2 regions of the Alicycliphilus denitrificans K601 genome follow, and region 2 is predicted to be linked to the other one. Evidence: riboswitches for the same ligand, from Rfam matches in the RefSeq annotation. Region 2 holds a riboswitch; the other holds the start of a gene.
The links. A riboswitch is a leader RNA that binds a small molecule or an ion and turns the genes downstream of it on or off. The one in region 2 is predicted to bind S-adenosylhomocysteine.
Positions count from the first base shown of each region.

Region 1: another riboswitch for S-adenosylhomocysteine. It lies ahead of metH (methionine synthase); the one in region 2 lies ahead of ahcY (adenosylhomocysteinase).

Region 1 covers NC_015422.1:209,769-217,302, reverse strand. Annotated here, with positions in the region: gene metH (methionine synthase) at 1-2,090, opposite strand, end outside; S-adenosyl-L-homocysteine riboswitch at 2,120-2,200, opposite strand; gene ALIDE2_RS00960 (SdiA-regulated domain-containing protein) at 2,218-3,141, opposite strand; gene ALIDE2_RS00955 (PACE efflux transporter) at 3,200-3,649, opposite strand; gene ALIDE2_RS00950 (Glu/Leu/Phe/Val family dehydrogenase) at 3,836-5,128, shown strand; gene ALIDE2_RS00945 (CaiB/BaiF CoA transferase family protein) at 5,153-6,343, opposite strand; gene ALIDE2_RS00940 (Bug family tripartite tricarboxylate transporter substrate binding protein) at 6,475-7,488, opposite strand.
Region 2 covers NC_015422.1:674,132-681,665, forward strand. Annotated here, with positions in the region: gene ALIDE2_RS03245 (amino acid ABC transporter ATP-binding protein) at 1-684, shown strand, start outside; gene ALIDE2_RS03250 (ornithine cyclodeaminase) at 790-1,824, opposite strand; gene ALIDE2_RS03255 (HAD-IIB family hydrolase) at 1,885-2,706, opposite strand; gene ALIDE2_RS03260 (peptide chain release factor 3) at 2,709-4,334, opposite strand; gene ALIDE2_RS03265 (SDR family oxidoreductase) at 4,437-5,207, opposite strand; S-adenosyl-L-homocysteine riboswitch at 5,293-5,375, shown strand; gene ahcY (adenosylhomocysteinase) at 5,449-6,879, shown strand; gene ALIDE2_RS03275 (TlyA family RNA methyltransferase) at 6,986-7,534, shown strand, end outside.

The DNA.
Region 1 (7,534 bases), 460 kb from region 2:
TAGAACTCGATGTCGTCGCCCACTCTGTTGGCGGGGAACAGGCCGATCACGCCGTTGGCCTGGAGCCAGCGGCCCTCGATGATCTTCTTGAGCATGGCCTGGCCGTCGGCGTAGACCTTGCGCGCCTCCTCACCCACGACATCGTCGTCGAGGATGGCCGGGAACGCCCCCGCCAAATCCCAGGTCTGGAAGAACGGGCCCCAGTCCAGGTACTTGGCGATCTCGGCCAGGTCGAAGTTGCGGAACACGCGGCGGCCCAGCGCGCGCGGCACGACCGGGACATAGTCCAGCCGCGCGGCGTTGGCGCGCGCCTTTTCGATGGGCCACAGCGGCACCTTCTTCTTTTTGGCGTGCAGCTCGCGCACGTGGTCGTAGTCGGCCTGCACCTCGGCCAGGTAGGCGTCCTTACCCTCGCCCAGCAGGCTCTGCGCCACGCTCACGCTGCGCGAGGCGTCGGGCACGTAGACCACGGGGCCTTCGTACTGCGGCGCGATCTTGACGGCGGTGTGCACGCGCGAGCAGGTGGCGCCGCCGATGAGCAGCGGGATCTTCTTGATACGGAAATAGTCGTCCTTGTGCATTTCGCCGGCGACGTACTGCATTTCCTCCAGGCTCGGCGTGATGAGGCCCGACAGGCCGACGATGTCCGCGCCCTCGGCCTTGGCGCGCGCCAGGATCTCGTGGCAGGGCACCATCACGCCCATGTTGATGACCTCGAAGTTGTTGCACTGCAGGACCACGGTGACGATGTTCTTGCCGATGTCGTGCACGTCGCCCTTGACGGTGGCGACGACGATCTTGCCCTTGCTCGACACGTCCAGGCCCGCCGCCTCCTGCTGGCGCTTTTCTTCCTCGATGTAGGGAATCAGGTGCGCCACGGCCTGCTTCATCACGCGCGCGCTCTTCACCACCTGGGGCAGGAACATCTTGCCGGCGCCGAACAGGTCGCCGACGATGTTCATGCCGTCCATGAGCGGGCCTTCGATGACGTGCAGCGGGCGGCCGCCCCCCTGCACCACGATCTGCTGGTAGGCCTCCTCGGTATCTGCGACGATGAAGTCGGTGATGCCGTGCACCAGCGCATGCGCCAGGCGCTCGCCCACGGGGCGGGGGTTGTCAGGCGTGCCGCGCCATTCGAGCTTCTTGCTGTCGTCCTTGGCCGCGCCCTTGGCGGCCTCGGCGATCTCCAGCAAGCGCTCGGCCGCGTCGGGGCGGCGGTTGAGCACCACGTCCTCCACGCGCGCGCGCAGCTCGGGGTCGAGGTCGTCGTAGACGCCGACCATGCCGGCGTTGACGATGCCCATGTCCATGCCGGCCTTGATGGCGTGGTACAGGAACACGGTGTGGATGGCCTCGCGCACGGGGTCGTTGCCGCGGAAGCTGAAGGAGACGTTGGACACGCCGCCGCTCACCTTGGCGCCCGGCAGGTGCTGCTTGATCCAGCGCGTGGCCTCGATGAAGTCCACGGCGTAGTTGGCGTGCTCCTCGATGCCCGTGGCGATGGCGAAGATGTTGGGGTCGAAGATGATGTCCTCGGGCGCGAAGCCCACCTCATCCACCAGGATGCGGTAGGCGCGCTGGCAGATCTCGGTCTTGCGCGCGAAGGTGTCGGCCTGGCCCTGCTCGTCGAAGGCCATGACCACGGCGGCGGCGCCGTAGCGCTTGATGAGCTTGGCCTGGCGCTTGAACTCCTCCACGCCCTCCTTCATGCTGATGGAGTTGACGATGCCCTTGCCCTGCAGGCAGCGCAGGCCGGCCTCGATGACCTCCCACTTGGAGCTGTCCACCATCACCGGCACCTTGGCGATGTCGGGCTCGGACGCGATGAGGTTCAGGAAGCGCACCATGGCGGCCTTGCTGTCGAGCATGGCCTCGTCCATGTTCACATCGATGACCTGGGCGCCGTTCTCCACCTGCTGGCGCGCCACCGACAGGGCCTGCTCGTACTGCTCGCCCAGGATCATGCGCGCGAAGGCCTTGGAGCCCGTGACGTTGGTGCGCTCGCCGACGTTGACGAACAGGCTGCCTTCGCCAATAAAAACCGGCTCCAGGCCGGACAGCTTCATGGGGGGCGGGGTTACGGCGGACATCAGACTCACCTGTGCAATCGGTTCTCAGGGACAGGCGAGCGTCGTTGCCAAGAGAAAAGCCCCAAGCCTGACGGGAGGTCGCCCAGCCCGCTGCAACGCTCCTTGGGGAAACACGGATTCTATCGTTTCACTCGCCCGCCAGCGTGCCGGGCCGTGCGGCTGCGCGGGGCTTCTCGAAGCGGTAGAACAGGTTGGGCTCGGAGACGATGAACAGGCTGCCGTCCGGCGCCAGCGCCAGCCCCTCAGGCTGGGGGATCTTGCGTGCCAGCCCGTGCAGGCCGCGCCACAGCGGCAGCAGGCTCACCGGCATGCCCCGCGGGTCGTACTCCACGACCATCGCAGACTCCTCGCTGAGCAGCAGCAGGTTGCCCGTGGGCGCATGCGTCGTGACCGAGGCCAGGTCATTGATGAACAGCGCCCCCCAGTCCTGCCGGAGCCATATGGGCTCCACCCGGGGGTTGCCCCGCAGGCTCAGCAGCCGCAGCGGCCACTTTTCCTGGCCCACCAGCAGGCGCTGCGCGGATTCGTCCCACGACACGGTCTCCACCCCCAGGTTGCTGTGCAGCGTGTCCAGCGGCAGCCGCACCAACTCGCGGGCCTGGACTTCGCGGCTGTCCGGCCCGATGTCCACGGCATACAGCGCGTTGTGGCGCCCCCCGGAGAGCATGAAGCGCCCGCCCTCGACATGCGCGATGCCCTCCGTATCCTGCGCGCCGCTCACGCGGATGATTCGCAGCACCTCGCCCTCCACGCTCAGCTCCACGATCTGTGCAGGGCTGTTGGTGGAGGCAAACAGCGTGCCCGTGCCATTGTTGAAGGTGAGGCCGGACAGGTTCTTCTCCACGCCGCGCAGCGGCCGACCCTGGATCGTGGCCTGGTAGGCCGGCAGCCACAGCGAAACGGGGCGCAACTGCGCTTCCTGGCGCAGGCTCTGCCCCCAGTAGTACGTCATCGCTGGCAGCTGGAAATAGACCCCCAGCGCAGCGCCAACGACCAGTGCCGCCAGCAGGGCGCAGCGCGGCATGCGGGAAGAAGTCTGGGCCAGGGGCATGGCATTAGTCATACCGACCCTCAGCGCCCGCCCATCAAGCGGAGATAGCTATCAAAATTCAAGCAGGCTGTGCCGACGCCGGCAGGCCGAAGATGCGGTCGAAGGCCCAGTTGAAGAGGTAGGTGTAGACGAGGAAGAACAGCAGCAGCCCCGCTTCCATCAGCGTGGCCTCCCACAGGCTCACGCCGAACCACCAAGCCATGAGAGGAATGAGCGCCAATGCCAGGCCGCCCTCGAAGCCCATGGCATGCACCACACGGCGCATCGCCGAGCGGCCCTTGACGCTCTGGCGTGCCTCCCATTTCTCGAACAGGTGGTTGAAGGTGACGTTCCAGACGATGGCCAGCGTCGAGGCCACCACGGCCATGGCGCCCGATGCGCCCGCACCCTGGCCTATGGCCATGAACAGCAGGCTGGAGGCAAGGATGGCGATCAGCTCGTACAGGGAGACGAAGACCAGGCGGCGCCAGGGGCCCTGCAGGCCACGGGCCGTACGCGTTGCATTCATGGCGCGGCAGTATAGGTGCGCAGCCTGCGCCGCGCCCGGCCAGGGTTTTGCCGGGGCCGGCCTATTGCCAGGGATCGCCGCAGGGTCTATGCATCGGCTGCATTACAGGCATACAGATACGTGTTGGACAGCACAGGTACGCAGGCATAGAGTCTCGTTTCTCGATTTGTTTCACAAGGACAATCCATGACGTCCCCCTCCGGCACCCATCCTCTGCCCTCCTATCTCGACCCCAACCACCTCGGCCCCTGGGGCGTGTACCTGCAGCAAGTCGATCGCGTCACGCCCTACCTGGGCAACCTGGCGCGCTGGGTGGAGACCTTGAAGCGCCCCAAGCGTGCGCTGATCGTGGACGTGCCGATCGAGCTGGACAACGGCACCATCGCCCACTTCGAGGGCTACCGCGTGCAGCACAACGTCAGCCGCGGCCCGGGCAAGGGCGGCGTGCGCTTCCACCAGGACGTGACCCTGTCCGAGGTGATGGCCCTGTCGGCCTGGATGTCGATCAAGAATGCGGCCGTCAACGTGCCCTACGGCGGCGCCAAGGGCGGCATCCGCGTCGATCCCAAGACGCTGTCGCGCGGCGAACTGGAGCGCCTGACGCGCCGCTATACCAGCGAGATCGGCATCATCATCGGGCCGTCCAAGGACATTCCCGCGCCCGACGTGAACACCAACGCCCAGGTCATGGCCTGGATGATGGACACCTATTCGATGAACGTGGGCACCACCGCCACCGGCGTGGTCACGGGCAAGCCCGTGGACCTGGGCGGATCGCTGGGCCGCGTGGAGGCCACGGGCCGCGGCGTGTTCACCGTGGGGGTGGAAGCCGCGCGCCTGACCGGCATGCCCATCGAGGGCGCGCGTGTGGCCGTGCAGGGCTTCGGCAACGTGGGCGGCACGGCCGGCAGGCTATTCTCCGAGGCAGGGGCCAAGGTGGTGGCGGTGCAGGACCACACGGGCACCATCCACAACGACAAGGGCCTGGACGTGCCCGCGCTGCTGGCCCACGTGCAGCAGACCGGCGGCGTGGCCGGTTTCGCCGGCGCCGAGCCCATGGCCGACGACGCCTTCTGGGGCGTGGCCTGCGACATCCTCATCCCCGCCGCGCTCGAAAGCCAGATCACCAAGGACAACGCCGGCAGGATCCAGGCCAGGATGGTGATCGAGGGCGCCAACGGCCCCACCACCCCCGAGGCCGACGACATCCTGCACGACAAGGGCGTGCTGGTACTGCCCGACGTAATCGCCAACGCCGGCGGCGTGACGGTGAGCTACTTCGAGTGGGTGCAGGACTTTTCCAGCTTCTTCTGGACCGAGGACGAGATCAACGCCCGCCTGGTGCGCATCATGAAGGAGGCCTTCGCGGGCGTGTGGAACGTGGCGCAGGAGAACAAGGTCAGCCTGCGCACCGCCACCTTCATCGTGGCCTGTAAGCGCATCCTGCACGCGCGCGAGATGCGCGGGCTGTATCCCTGAGCCAGCGGCGGCTGGCCCCCGCACCTACCCTTCCCCAGAGGGGGAGGGCGTGATGACTTCGTCGATCTGCCCGTCCGTCCAGCCCAGCGCGGCCAGGATGGCGGCGGTGTGCTGGCCCACGGCGGGCACCGCATCCATGCGGTACTCGAAGGCGCTGTTCACGCCCGGCGGCAGCAGGGCCGGCACCTCGCCCGCGGGCGTGCCCACGCTGCGCCAGCGCTGGCGCGCCTTGAGCTGCGGGTGCGCCCACAGGCCGGCCATGTCGTTGACGCGGGCGTTGGCTATTGCCGCCGCATCCAGGCGCTCCACGACCTGTGCCGCCGTGAGTGCGGCGAAGACTTCCAGGATCAGCGCCTGCAGCTCACTGCGGTGCTGGTTGCGCTGGGCGTTGGAACAGAAGCGCGCGTCGGTGGCCACCTCGGGGCGCTGCAGCACGGCGTCGCAGAAGGTCTTCCACTCGCGCTCGTTTTGCAGGCCCAGCATCACCGTGGCGCCGTCGCCGGCCGTGAACGGCCCGTAGGGGTAGATGCTGGCGTGGCTGGCGCCGGTGCGCGGCGGCGGCGGTGCGCCGTCAAAGGCGTAGTACATCGGGTAGCCCATCCACTCGCCCATGGCTTCGAGCATGGACACGTCGATGTGGCTGCCCTCGCCCGTCCTGGCGCGCAGCAGCAGGGCCGACAGGATGTTGCTGTAGGCGTACATGCCGGCGGCGATGTCGGCCACCGAGATGCCGGACTTGGAGGGCGTCTCGGGCGTGCCGGTGACGGAGAGGAACCCCGCCTCGCTCTGGATCAGCAGGTCGTAGGCCTTCTTGTCGCGGTACGGGCCGTCGGCGCCGTAGCCGCTGATGTCGCACACGATCAGGCGCGGGTTGTGCTCCTTCAACGCCTCATACGACAGGCCCATGCGCGCGGCGGCGCCGGGCGCCAGGTTCTGCACCAGCACGTCTGCGGTCTTCAGGAGCTGCATCAGCGCGGCCTTGGCCTGGGGCTGCTTGACGTCCAGCGCCAGGCTCTCCTTGCTGCGGTTGATCCAGGTGAAGTGCGACGACTGGCCGCGCACGCGCTGGTCGTAGCCGCGCGCGAAGTCGCCGCTGCCGGGGCGCTCCACCTTGATGACGCGCGCGCCCAGGTCGGCCAGCTGGCGCGTGCAGAACGGGGCGGCGACGGCGTGTTCGAGCGAGACGACGGTGATGCCGTCGAGGGGGCGGGGCATGCAGGACTCCAGGCAATGGGGAACAGGTAGCGCTTCTCCCTCGCCCCCTTGGGGAAAGGGCTGGGGTGGGGAGGCCAGCCGCAATGGCAGATAGCTCAGGGCTGCGGCACCCGCGGTGTTGGCATGCGCACTCAATTAATGGTGGCGCCCGAGGTCTTCACGATCTGCGCCCACTTGGCGATGTCCTGCTTGAGCAGGGCGGCAAACTCGTTGGGCGTGACCGGCTTGTTGGCGGTGCCGGCCAGTTCCACGCCCTGGGCTTCCAGCTTGTCGCGCAGCTCCTTGTCAGCCATGGCCTGGCGCATGCCGTCCTGCAGGCGGGCCAGCGCCTCATTGGGAACGCCCGCGGGCGCGAACAGACCTATCCACAACGTGCCGCTGTAGCCGGGCACGAACTCGGCCAGGGCGGGTACGTCGGGCAGCACGGGCGAGCGCTGCGGGCTGCTCACTGCCAGCGCGCGCAGCCGGCCCGCCTTGATGTGCGCCAGCGTGGACGGCAGACTGCCGAACAGCAGCGGCAGCTGGCCGCCGAGCACGTCGTTGAGCGCGGGCGCCACGCCCTTGTAGGGCACATGCTGCAGCTCGATGCCGGCCATCTGGTTCAGCATTTCGCCCAGCAGGTGATTCAGCGTGCCATTGCCGGCCGAGGCGTACTGCAGGGTGCGCGGCTGGGACTTGGCCAGGGCCAGCAGCTCGGGCACGGTCTTGGCAGGAAACGAGGGGTGGGCCAGCAGCACATTGGGCACCGCGCCGATGAGGCTGATGGGCTGGAAGTCGGCCACGGGGTCGAAGCCTGGCGCCTTGTACAGGGCCGGGTTGATGGCCTGGCTGCTGCTGATGGTCATGAGCAGCGTGTAGCCATCCTTGGGCGCTCTGGCGACGGCCTGCGTGCCGATGTTGCCGCCCGCGCCCGGCTTGTTCTCCACCACGGCACTGCCGCCCAGCTTCTCGGCGAGCTTTTGCGCCACCACGCGGCCCACGATGTCGTTCGTGCCGCCCGCCGCCTGGGGCACCACCATCACGATGGGACGGCTGGGGTAGGCGCCTTGCGCGCAAGCCCCGGGGGCGGCGGTCAGGGCCCACCCCAGGACGGCGCCAGCGCACAGGGCGCGGCGGGTGATGATGGCGAAGTCGGCACGGCGCATGTGGTTGTCTCCTGGTGGAATGCCTATTGAGTAATGTGCCGATGTT
Region 2 (7,534 bases):
GACTGCTCCACCAGCATCCAGAAGGGAGAGGTGGTGGTGGTCTGCGGCCCCTCGGGCTCGGGCAAGTCCACGCTCATCAAGACCATCAACGCGCTCGAACCCATCCAGAAGGGCGAGATCTGGGTCGACGGCACGGCCGTGCACGACCCCAAGACCGACCTGCCCAAGCTGCGCTCGCGCGTGGGCATGGTGTTCCAGCACTTCGAGCTGTTCCCCCATCTCTCGGTGACCGAGAACCTGACCATCGCACAGATCAAGGTGCTGGGGCGTAGCCCCGACGACGCCAAGAAGCGCGGCCTGAAGATGCTCGACCGCGTGGGCCTCACGGCGCACAAGGACAAGTTCCCGGGCCAGCTCTCGGGCGGCCAGCAGCAGCGCGTGGCCATTGCGCGCGCCCTGTCCATGGACCCCATCGTCATGCTGTTCGACGAGCCCACCTCGGCGCTGGACCCCGAGATGGTGGGCGAGGTGCTCGACGTGATGATGGGCCTGGCCCACGAGGGCATGACCATGATGTGCGTGACGCACGAGATGGGCTTCGCCAAGAAGGTCAGCAACCGCGTCATCTTCATGGACGTGGGCGGCAAGATACTGGAGGACTGCAGCAAGGAGGAGTTCTTCGGCAACCCCGACGCGCGCCAGCCGCGCACCAAGGACTTCCTCAACAAAATCCTGCAGCACTGACCCCGTGCCGGGTCGCCATGCAAAAAGGTGCCATTGGCACCTTTTTCTTTTTTGATAGCTGCAGCCGCTTGCTGTACGGACGTTTACGAGCGCCCTGGCTAAAAATCAAACCACCCTGCGCAGGTGGCTGCGCGTGCGCCCGAACAGGTCTCTGGGGTCGCCGTCCGTGGGCACCAGCGCCAGGTCCGCGCCCAGCCCCCGCGCGAGGGCCTGGCGGTGGATGAAACGCAGGGCGGCATGGTCCTCCAGCGCGAAGCCCACGGAGTCGAAGACGGTGACCTGGCCGGCATGTTCGCGCCCGCTCGCCTGGCCCGACAGGATCTGCCACAGCTCGGTCACCGGGTGGTCTTCGGCCAGCTGCTGGATCTCGCCCTCCACGCGGCTTTGCGGCGCGTATTCGACGACGATGCGCGCCTGCCGCAGCACGCCGGGGTGCAGCTCGGTCTTACCGGGGCAGTCGCCGCCCACGGCGTTCAGGTGCATGCCCGGCTCCAGCATGTCCGGCGTGATGATGCGGGCGTGGCGCTTGGCTGCCGTGGCCGTGGTCACGATGTCGGCGCCGCGCACGGCCTCGGCCACCGACGCCGCGCGGATCATCTTCAGCCCCGGCGTGCGCGCCAGGTTCCGCAGCAGCTTGTCGGTGGCGTCCGGCGCGGTGTCGAACACGCGCAGCTCCTTGATGCCCAGCAGCGCATGGAATGCCAGGGCCTGGAACTCGGCCTGCGCGCCGTTGCCGATCAGCGCCATGCTGCGGCTGCCCGAGCGCGCCAGCGCCTGCGCCGCCAGGGCCGAGGTGGCGGCGGTGCGCAGCGCGGTGGCCAGGGTCAGCTCCGACAGCAGCAGAGGCAGGCCCGTGGCCACCTCGGCCAGCATGCCGAAGGCCATCACCGTGGGCAGGCCGCAGGCCGGGTTGCCCGGGTGGCCGTTGACGTACTTGAAGCTGTAGAGCGTGTCGTCGGACACGGGCATGAGCTCGATCACGCCATGCGGGCTGTGGCTGGCCGTGCGCGCCGTCTTGTCGAACGCGCTCCAGCGCAGGAAATCGGTGTGGATCTCGTCGGCCAGCTCGCACAGGAAATGGGCGGCGCCCATGTCGTGCACCAGGGCGGCCAGCGTGGGCAGGTCTATGAAGCGGGTCATGGCAGCGGCGCTTGGGTGGGGCTGCGTGCCATTGTGGGCGCCGTGGCGCCCGAGGGCAAATCAGCGCGCCTGGCCGTTCAGGATGGCGCGCGCCAGCTCGGCAAACCCTGCGCCGCGCTCGCTCTGGGTCACGTAGCGTGGCAGGTGCGAGAGTTGAGGCACGAAGCGCGCGATGTTCGCCACGCCCACGCTGTGCGGGAAATGCTCGAACATGCGCTGGTCGTTGGTGGAGTCGCCCACGTAGACCCACTGGCCGAGCTCGTCGTCCAGCGCGCGCGAAAGCAGCTCGCGCACGATCCAGCGCGCTCCTTCGAGCTTGTCGTGCGCGCCATACCAGCCGTTGATGTGGATGCTGCTCACGGTGGCGTTCATGCCCGCGGCGCGCATGATCCGCACGCATTCGTCGATGGCCGCCTGCGGCAGGTGCGTGAACTCGCTGTGGTCTATGGCGATGTCGCACTCGCGCCCCGGCGAGTCCGTGGCGCGGCGCGCACCGGGCACGCGCGCCTCGATGTCGGCCAGCACCTGCTGCATGCGCGCGTAGTTGGCGGCGCGCGTGGCGTCGTCCTGCTGGTATATCTTTGATAGCTGCATGCGCCTGTCCGGTGCGCTCTGTGAGCCGGTTTGCTTCGAACTTCCGGGCAGCAGGGCGACGGCGCCGTTCTCCGCCACGATCGCGTCCACGGGCCAGGCCTGGGCAAAGGGCTCGCTCCAGCCCACGGGCCGCCCGGTGATGGGGATGACGTGCAGGCCCGCGGCCTTGAGGTCCGCCAGCGCGGCCAGCGCGTCGGGCGTGATCGCGCCTTCGGTGGTCAGCGTGTCGTCGATGTCGGTGAGCAGGCCGGCGATGCGCGGCGGCTGCCAGAGTGCGAGCGGCTGCATGTTCAGCTCGTGCCCAGCGCCAGCCCCGCGTGCTCGCGCAGCGGATGGAAGTGGATCTTGGGGAAGCGCTCCTGCGCCAGCCGCACGTCATAGGGCGATGTGCACAGGTAGGCCAGCGTGTCGGCCGCGTCGCGCGCCATGCGCAGCGGGTAGGCGTTCTCGAACTCGCGCAGCTCGGCCGGCGTGTCGGCGGTGATCCAGCGCGCACCCGTGTACTGGCAGCCTTCCAGGCGCACGTCGCAGTCGTACTCGGTCTTGAGGCGGTGCTGCACCACCTCGAACTGCAGCTGGCCCACGGCGCCCAGCAGCATGTTGCCGCCGGCCTCGGGCTTGAAGACCTGGATTGCGCCCTCCTCGCCCAGCTGCATCAGGCCCTGCTGCAGCTGCTTGGTGCGCAGCGGGTTCTTGAGCACCACGGTCATGAACATCTCGGGCGCGAAGAAGGGCAGGCCGGTGAACTGCAGGCTGGGCCCGTCGGTGATGGTGTCGCCCAGCTGCACGCCGCCGTGCGTGGTGAAGCCGATGATGTCGCCCGCGTAGGCCTCGTCCACGGCCTCGCGGCGCTGGCTCATGAAGGTGACTACGCTGGTGGGGCGCAGCTCCTTGCCCGTGCGCTGCACCTTCATCTTCATGCCCGGCGTGTACTTGCCCGAGGCCACGCGCACGAAGGCGATGCGGTCGCGGTGGTTGCTGTCCATGTTGGCCTGCACCTTGAAGACCACGCCGGCGAAGCTCTCGTCCTCGGGGTGGACGGTCCTCTCCTCGCGCTGGCGGTTCACCTCGGTGAAGGCGACGCGCGGGCCGGGCGGGGGCGACATGTCCACCACGGCGTTGAGCACTTCCATCACGCCGAAGTTGTTCACGCCCGAGCCGAAGAATACCGGCGTGAGCCGGGCGGCCAGGAATTCCTGGTGGTCCCAGGCGATGGAGGCGCCCACGGCCAGCTCCATGCTCTCGATGGCGTCGTCGTAGGCCTGGCCGAAGCGCGCGCGCAGCTTGTCCACCTCGGCCAAGGGGATGACCTCGAAGTCTTCGGGGCGCTTTTCGCTGCCGGCCTGGAACACGGTCATGCTCTGCGTGCGCAGGTCGATGATGCCGCCGAAGTTCTTGCCCTGGCCCACGGGCCATGTCATGGGGCAGCAGGGCATGCCGAGCTCGCGCTCCACCTCGTCGAGAATGTCCAGCGGGTCGCGCACCTCGCGGTCCATCTTGTTGACGAAGGTGATGATGGGCGTGTCGCGCTGGCGGCAGACCTCGATCAGGCGGCGCGTCTGCGCCTCCACGCCGTTGGCCGCGTCGATGACCATGAGGGCCGAGTCGACGGCCGTGAGCACGCGGTAGGTGTCCTCGGAGAAGTCCTTGTGGCCGGGCGTGTCCAGCAGGTTGATGACGTGGTCGCGGTAGCTCATCTGCATCACGCTCGATGCCACCGAGATGCCGCGCTGTTTCTCGATCTCCATCCAGTCGGACGTGGCGTGGCGGCTCGCCTTGCGGCCCTTGACGGCGCCGGCGATCTGGATCGCGCCCGAGAACAGCAGCAGCTTCTCTGTCAGCGTGGTCTTGCCCGCGTCGGGGTGGGAAATGATGGCAAAGGTGCGGCGGCGCCGGGTTTCTGAGGCGTAGGACACGAGGGTTCCAGAGGTGGTGGCAGGGGCCTGCGGGCCCCCCGGGCAATGCGGCGGCGCGGACGGGACCGCGCCGGAGATAGCCCGCGATTTTACCGGCCGCCCTCAGCCCTGCTGCTGCATGTGTCGCGCGTAGTGCTTCTGCATGCCGCCCAGCCAGCGGTCGGGGTTCTGCGCCTTGGCGGCGTAGTACTGCGCCACCTCGGCGTGGGGCAGCACCAGGAACTGGCCGCTGCCCATGGCCTGCAGCACGTCGCCCGCCACCTGCCCGGGCGGCAGGACGCCGTCCACGCCGGCCGAGCCGCCGCCGTCCGAGATCATGGCCGTCTGCACCGCCTGCGGGCACAGGCACGCCACCTGCACGCCGCGCCGCCCGTAGGCGATGCGCAGCCACTCGGCGAAGGCCACGGCCGCGTGCTTGGTCACGGCATACGGGGCCGATTCGACGATGCTCAGCAGCCCCGCCGCCGAGGCGGTGACGAGGAAGAAGCCCTCACCGCGCGCCGCCATGGCGGGCACCACGGCGCGCGCCGCCCACACGTGGGCCATGCCGTGAATGTGCCACATGGCCTCCCACAGCGGGTCCTCCAGCTCGATGCCGCCGGGGCGGCCCAGGATGCCGGCGTTGGAGAAGTAGGCATCCACGCGGCCATAGCGCTCGCGCGTGGCGGCCACCAGGGCCTGGATGTCGGCCTCGCGGCTGACGTCGCAGCGCACGGCCATGCCTTTGACCTCGTCGGCCACGGCCTGCACAGGCTCCAGGTGCAGGTCGGCCACGACCACGCGCGCGCCCTCGGCCGCGAGCCGCTGCGCGAGCGCGCGGCCGATGCCGCTGGCGCCGCCGGTGACGATGGCGACCTTGTCCTTGGGGTCCATGCAGTGCTCCTGAAAAAATGAATATCCCAGTGTCGGGCGCCGCGCAGGGCACGGCAGCCACGCAGGCGACAACTCTATAATTAACGGTTCCGAGGAGCGTTGCAGCGTCCCCAGCTACCGGCGGGGCGTGAGGCTCGGAACCCATTCTTGCAACGACGCTCACCCACGCCAGTCCTGTGCGGTGAACGGTTCCATCCCCCGGGCGCGTGGCTTTTTCAAATCTTCTCAGAAGGAAGCCGCCATGAGCGCAGTTCTCAAAGCCTCCCCAGATTCGGCCATCGCCGACATTTCCCTGGCCGACTGGGGCCGCAAGGAAATCCGCATCGCCGAGACCGAGATGCCCGGCCTGATGGCCGTGCGCGAGGAATTCGCCGCGCAGCAGCCGCTCAAGGGCGCGCGCATCACCGGCAGCCTGCACATGACGATCCAGACCGCCGTGCTGATCGAGACGCTCAAGGCGCTGGGCGCCGACGTGCGCTGGGCCTCGTGCAACATCTTCTCCACGCAGGACCACGCGGCTGCCGCCATCGCCGCCACGGGCGTGCCGGTGTTCGCCGTCAAGGGCGAGTCGCTCGAAGACTACTGGGACTACACCCACCGCATCTTCGAGTTCGGCCCCAAGGGCTCGGCCGACGAAGGCCCGAACATGATCCTGGACGACGGCGGCGACGCCACCATGCTCATGCATCTGGGCATGCGCGCCGAGAAGGACCCGTCCGTGCTGGCCAACCCTGGCAGCGAGGAGGAGAAGATCGTCTTCGCAGCCATCCGCGCCAAGCTGGCCGAGGACGCCACCTGGTACAGCCGCAAGAGCGCCCGGATCATCGGCGTGACCGAGGAGACCACCACCGGCGTGCACCGCCTGAACGAGATGTCCGCCAAGGGCACGCTCAAGTTCCGCGCCATCAACGTGAACGACTCGGTGACCAAGAGCAAGTTCGACAACCTCTATGGCTGCCGCGAGTCGCTGGTGGACGGCATCAAGCGCGCCACCGACGTGATGATCGCCGGCAAGGTGGCCGTAGTCTGCGGCTATGGCGACGTGGGCAAGGGCAGCGCCCAGGCGCTGCGCGCGCTCAGCGCCCAGGTGTGGGTGACTGAGATCGACCCCATCAACGCGCTGCAGGCGGCGATGGAGGGCTACCGCGTGGTGACCATGGAGTACGCCGCGCCACGAGCCGACATCTTCGTGACCACCACGGGCAACCGCGACGTCATCACCTTCGAGCACATGCAGGCGATGAAGGACGAATCGATAGTCTGCAACATCGGCCACTTCGACAACGAGATCCAGGTCGCCAAACTGGAAGCCCATTGCCGGTGGGAGGAGATCAAGCCCCAGGTGGACCACATCACCTTCCCCGACGGCAAGAAGATCATCCTGCTGGCCAAGGGCCGCCTGGTGAACCTGGGCTGCGCCACGGGCCACCCGAGCTTCGTCATGTCCAACTCGTTCGCCAACCAGACGCTGGCACAGATCGAGCTGTACACGCGCCCCGACGCCTACGAGGCGGGCAAGGTCTACGTGCTGCCCAAGATCCTCGACGAGAAGGTGGCGCGCCTGCACCTGAAGAAGGTGGGCGCGCAGCTCACCGAGCTGACCGACGCGCAGGCCGCCTACATCGGCGTGAACAAGAGCGGGCCCTACAAGCCCGACACCTACCGCTATTGAACCAGGAGCTGCCGACGCAGCATCTACGCCATTTCAGATAGAAAAATATCTGAAACCGTCTGTAGATGAGCGCCAGCAGCTATTAAAACAAGAGAGGACAAGCGCCATGCGCGCCGACGTATTCCTGGTGGAAGGCGGCCACGCCGCCACCCGCTCGCAGGCCCAGCGCCTGATCGCCGCTGGCGTGCAGTGGCGCCTGGCCAGCAGCCTGCCCTGGAACAGGGTCGCCAAGAACGGCGACGACATCCCCGCGGGCGCCGAGCTGCAACTGCTCGACGCGGCGGAGGCCAAGTACCTCTCGCGCGGCGGGCTCAAGCTCGAAGGCGCGCTGGCCGCCACGGGCATCCAGGTCGCGGGCCTGCGCTGCCTGGACGTGGGCCAGAGCACGGGTGGCTTCACCGACTGCCTGCTGCAGCACGGCGCGGCGCAGGTCGTGGGCGTGGACGTGGGCCAGGGCCAGCTGCACGAGCGCCTGCGCGCGGACCCGCGCGTGATCGGCGTGGAAGGGCTGAACGCGCGCCACATGACGCCCGAAACCTTGCTGGAGGCCTGCGAGGAGGCCCTCAGCGAGCGCGTCGAGGCCGAGCCCGAGGACAACGACACCCAGCCCGAGGCACCCTACGCCTGGATGCGCAACGGCGGCCTGGTCGACGAC